2 regions of the Virgibacillus ihumii genome follow, and region 2 is predicted to be linked to the other one. Evidence: a T-box and tRNA genes for the amino acid it is inferred to sense, from the RefSeq annotation. Region 2 holds a T-box; the other holds one or more tRNA genes.
What was found. The T-box of region 2 lies ahead of trpS (tryptophan--tRNA ligase). A T-box ahead of a tRNA ligase gene usually reads a tRNA of that ligase, here a tRNA-Trp.
Positions count from the first base shown of each region.

Region 1: it encodes a tRNA-Trp, which carries the amino acid that the T-box ahead of trpS (tryptophan--tRNA ligase) is inferred to sense. The anticodon was not compared.

Region 1 covers NZ_CACVAN010000001.1:3,540,919-3,543,352, reverse strand. The annotation lists gene HUX68_RS17480 (fumarylacetoacetate hydrolase family protein) at 1-431, shown strand, start outside; tRNA gene HUX68_RS17475 (tRNA-Leu) at 620-702, opposite strand; tRNA gene HUX68_RS17470 (tRNA-Cys) at 713-786, opposite strand; tRNA gene HUX68_RS17465 (tRNA-Gly) at 805-879, opposite strand; tRNA gene HUX68_RS17460 (tRNA-Gln) at 884-958, opposite strand; tRNA gene HUX68_RS17455 (tRNA-His) at 974-1,049, opposite strand; tRNA gene HUX68_RS17450 (tRNA-Trp) at 1,064-1,137, opposite strand; tRNA gene HUX68_RS17445 (tRNA-Tyr) at 1,148-1,232, opposite strand; tRNA gene HUX68_RS17440 (tRNA-Phe) at 1,240-1,315, opposite strand; tRNA gene HUX68_RS17435 (tRNA-Asp) at 1,419-1,495, opposite strand; tRNA gene HUX68_RS17430 (tRNA-Met) at 1,518-1,594, opposite strand; tRNA gene HUX68_RS17425 (tRNA-Val) at 1,608-1,683, opposite strand; tRNA gene HUX68_RS17420 (tRNA-Glu) at 1,691-1,765, opposite strand; tRNA gene HUX68_RS17415 (tRNA-Ser) at 1,777-1,868, opposite strand; tRNA gene HUX68_RS17410 (tRNA-Asn) at 1,870-1,944, opposite strand; rRNA gene rrf (5S ribosomal RNA) at 2,079-2,194, opposite strand; rRNA gene HUX68_RS17400 (23S ribosomal RNA) at 2,356-2,434, opposite strand, start outside.
Region 2 covers NZ_CACVAN010000001.1:63,436-65,869, reverse strand. The annotation lists gene HUX68_RS00385 (LysM peptidoglycan-binding domain-containing protein) at 223-954, shown strand; T-box leader at 1,016-1,200, shown strand; gene trpS (tryptophan--tRNA ligase) at 1,266-2,261, shown strand.

The DNA.
Region 1 (2,434 bases), 3.5 Mb from region 2:
GAGAAGTCGCACTCGTTATTGGGAGACGCGGTAAAAATATAAAAAAGGAAGAAGCATTAAATTACGTTTTTGGCTGTACAATTTTTAACGATGTGACAGCAAGAGACCTTACGAAATCTGACCCGCAGTTTACAAGAGGGAAAGGATTCGATACCTTTGGCCCATTAGGCCCTCATATCATGACAGGCATCGATCCAACTAACTTAAAAATTGTTACGACTTTAAACAAAAAAGTCGTTCAAGACAGTAATACGAATCAGATGTCACTTTCCATTCCCTATCTTATTAGCTGGATTTCGGAAGTTATGACACTGGAGCCTGGTGATATTCTCGCAACTGGTTCCCCTTCAGGAAGCTGCCCATTGAAATCTGGGGATACGGTGGAAGTTGAGGTGGATCAGATTGGAAAACTTTGTAGTAATGTTAGGTAATATAATGTGAGTGAGACAGTGAGGCCAATCGCAAAACTTAGCTTAAGTAGAATAATTTAGTTTAATGATACTTATTGACCGTAAGTTCTGTCCGCACGATTATACTTCGCTTTAACCCCTGAAACGTAAAAAGCCAATACTCTGAATCACTCAAAGCATTGACCTATAAGGATTTTTAACTTTTGTAGTACCGGTGGTCGGGATCGAACCGACACTCCCAGAAGGAACATGATTTTGAGTCATGCGCGTCTGCCAATTCCGCCACACCGGCATGTGTGTGTTGGAGGCGGTAACCGGATTTGAACCGGTGATAAAGGTTTTGCAGACCTCTGCCTTACCACTTGGCTATACCGCCAAAACCGATTAATCAAAATGGAGCGGAAGACGGGATTCGAACCCGCGACCCCCACCTTGGCAAGGTGGTGTTCTACCACTGAACTACTTCCGCAATATGGCTGGGCCACCAGGATTCGAACCTGGGATACACGGGATCAAAACCCGATGCCTTACCGCTTGGCTATGGCCCAATATTTAATTAAAAATGGGGCGACCGGTGGGGATCGAACCCACGTGTGCCGGAGCCACAATCCGGTGCGTTAACCACTTCGCCACGACCGCCATCATATATTTAATGGCAGGGGTAGTAGGAATCGAACCCACATCAAAGGTTTTGGAGACCTTCGTTTTACCATTAAACTATACCCCTGTATTCAAAATGGTGGAGGGGGAGAGATTCGAACTCCCGAACCCTGAGGGAGCGGATTTACAGTCCGCCGCGTTTAGCCACTTCGCTACCCCTCCAAAAAAATGGTGGCTCCGGACGGAATCGAACCGCCGACACAGGGATTTTCAGTCCCTTGCTCTACCGACTGAGCTACAGAGCCAAAATAGAATTATTAAAGCGTGATCCTTATTCATAATCACTAAACCAGATAATGCCTTATCGGCTTACTAATAAATTAATATGTATGTTAAACCAAAAATTAGTGGCGGTCCGGACGGGACTCGAACCCGCGACCTCCTGCGTGACAGGCAGGCATTCTAACCAGCTGAACTACCGGACCAATTTATGTAATAGAAGTAATTTGGTTGCGGGGGCAAGATTTGAACTTGCGACCTTTGGGTTATGAGCCCAACGAGCTACCAGACTGCTCCACCCCGCGATATGAATTTAAATGGTGGAGGATGCAGGGCTCGAACCTGCGACCCCCTGCTTGTAAGGCAGGTGCTCTCCCAGCTGAGCTAATCCTCCATATTAGTGGTGACCCGTACGGGATTCGAACCCGTGTTACCGCCGTGAAAGGGCGGTGTCTTAACCACTTGACCAACGGGCCAATATTGAAAATGGCGGAGAGCGAGGGATTCGAACCCTCGAGACCGCGATAGCGGTCTACACGATTTCCAATCGTGCTCCTTCGGCCTCTCGGACAGCTCTCCATGGCTCCACAGGCAGGAATCGAACCTGCGACGGATCGGTTAACAGCCGATTGCTCTACCGCTGAGCTACTGTGGAATAATACAAGTAGTAAATTCAATGCATGAATATTATATAAAATTATTCACTACATGACGACCTTGGCGGCTATTTCCTTGAGACCATAATCAAAAGTCTTCCTAATCAATCAGCGCTAGCCATGTATGTATATGGCCTGGCGGCGTCCTACTCTTGCAGGGGCAAAGCCCCAACTACCATCGGCGCTGGAGAGCTTAACTGCTGTGTTCGGCATGGGAACAGGTGTGACCTCTCCGCTATTGCTACCAGACCTTCGGGCTGGAACCATGACATCTTTCGTCACGATGTTCTCCCTCATTTTTCAAGACAAGATATATTATAGGCATTTTCGATAAAAAATGCAAGGGCTATTCAGGAATTTATACCCTGAAAACTGAATAAGCGTCCATGCAACGCATCATCAAAAGCGATTTAGTTAAGTCCTCGATCGATTAGTATCCGTCAGCTCCACGTGTCACCACGCTTCCACCTCGGACCTATCTACCTCATC
Region 2 (2,434 bases):
ATTATTTGCTGTTTCCGTAAAATAATTTCTGCCTCTATTTCAGGATTTTGTAAGACCAGTTATATCACAAGGGGCGGAATAAGAACAGGAATAAGTCTTGCTCTCCCCATTAGCAGATTTGGACATTCACCTATTCCATTGAGAATGAATACATTGTAACAGAATTTAATCGATAAACCTCATTGGAATCAATTTCATCAACAGAAGGAGTGACGTTGAACAGTGAACTGCTTTTACACACATACAATCCAGCCAGGGGATAATTACTGGTTGTTGGCATATTTGTATCATACTTCGACTGAGAGAATAATTGATGCAAATCCTGAAGCTGATCCGTATTATTTGCGTATTGGGCAGCATATCACCATACCTGTTACCACATTTCCTGATCGGCCGGAAGAAACGAATCATTGTATAAGTCAGGCGGAACTAAAATTTAGAAAAGAGATGGTCGCTCTTTGGGAAGAGCATGTAGCATGGACACGGATGGTTATTATCAGTTTAACCTTTGACTTACCGGATGTGGAGTTTGTCATTGCCCGGCTTCTACAAAATGCCACAGATATGGGGGATATGCTCAGAGAATTATATGGAGACGCTGCCGGAGAAACATATGCTGAATTGATTAAAGAACATCTTTTATTCGCTGCCGATCTTGTCAACGCAGCTATAGCAGGTGATGAACAAGCAGCAATGGAAGCTGAAGAAAAGTGGTATGATAATGCAGACCAAATTGCTGCTTTTTTGAGCAGTATAAATCCTTTTTTAACGGAACAAGTTGTGAGAGATATGTTCTACACTCATTTGGATTTAACAAAACAGGAAGCTGTTTTCATGATCAACATGGAGTACCAAAAAGATATCGAAGTATATGATGCAATTGAAGAGCAAGCACGGGAAATGGCCGACACCATTGCAGATGCGATGATTAAACTGTACCCGAGTATGTTTTAGCGAAAGGGAGTACCGCTTGCATTTCGAGACAATTGTTGGATATAATAATGACAGATTAATAAGATGGGCAATGAAAAAGGCGCAGTACAATTACCCGCTGATTTTTTCAGAGAGCTTGTGGTTGGTGAGAATAAGCATCAAGGTAAATTGGAATTGGACTTTGGAGCTGGAATGTTTTTAAATAAAGCGATCCTGCAAAAAACTGCAGGATAATGAGGGTGGCACCGCGGTTCATTCGTCCCTTTTATACAGGGATAGATGGACTTTTTTATTGTCCATTTTAGCGGAAATCAGAAATGGAGTGTGGAAAAATGAAAACAATTTTCTCTGGGATTCAACCAAGCGGTACGTTAACACTTGGAAATTATTTGGGGGCCATGCAGCATTTTATCCCATTGCAGAACGAAAACAATTGTTATTACTGTATTGTCGATGAACATGCTGTAACAGTTCCACAAGATAGGCTGAAGTTAAGACATAATATCAAGTCACTTGCGGCTTTGTATCTTGCTTCCGGAATTGATCCGGATAAAGCTACACTGTTTATTCAATCGGAAGTCCCTGCACATACGCAAATGGGCTGGATGATGCAGTGCATCAGTTATATCGGTGAGTTGGAACGAATGACACAATTTAAAGATAAGGCTGCCGGTAAAGAAGCCGTATCGTCATCACTGCTCACATATCCGCCGCTGATGGCTGCAGATATCCTGCTGTACAAAACAGATATCGTGCCTGTCGGTGATGATCAAAAACAGCACATGGAACTGACACGAAATCTCGCGCAACGTTTCAATAACAAATTCAACGATATTTTTACCATACCGGAAGTCAGCATCCCAAAGTCTGGTGCACGAATTATGTCGCTGCAGGATCCGACCAAAAAAATGAGCAAATCTGATTCCAATGAAAAAGGCTATATTTCGATGCTCGATGAGCCGAAAAAAATTATTAAAAAAATGAAGAGCGCCGTGACCGACTCTGAGGGTGTTGTGAAATTTGATAAGGAGAATAAGCCAGGTGTATCCAACCTGATAACCATCCTATCCGCCTGCACTGGCAAATCTGTTGAGGAAATCGAAACAAACTACGAAGGCAAAGGCTATGGCGATTTTAAACAGGATGTCGCTGATGCTGCCGTCAATGTACTCGAACCAATCCAAAAACGCTATTATGAACTGATCGATTCGGAAACGTTGGACGAAATACTCGATCATGGTGCTGATAAAGCATCATTTGAAGCAAATAAAATGCTTCGCAAAGCAAAAAAAGCAATGGGACTTGGCAGAGTTCCCAAGAAAAAATAAGCGGTTGGAGCACTTCCTTTCGGGGGTGCTTTTTGCTTGCTAATGAAAAATTGGTTGTTCTGCCGATATATCCACTGTTCCTCCCTATCTATAATTTCATTCGATTGTATTTATCCACGATTTTCATCCGGATATCCACGGTTTCAGGCGACTTATCCACGAAAAGCCCATCT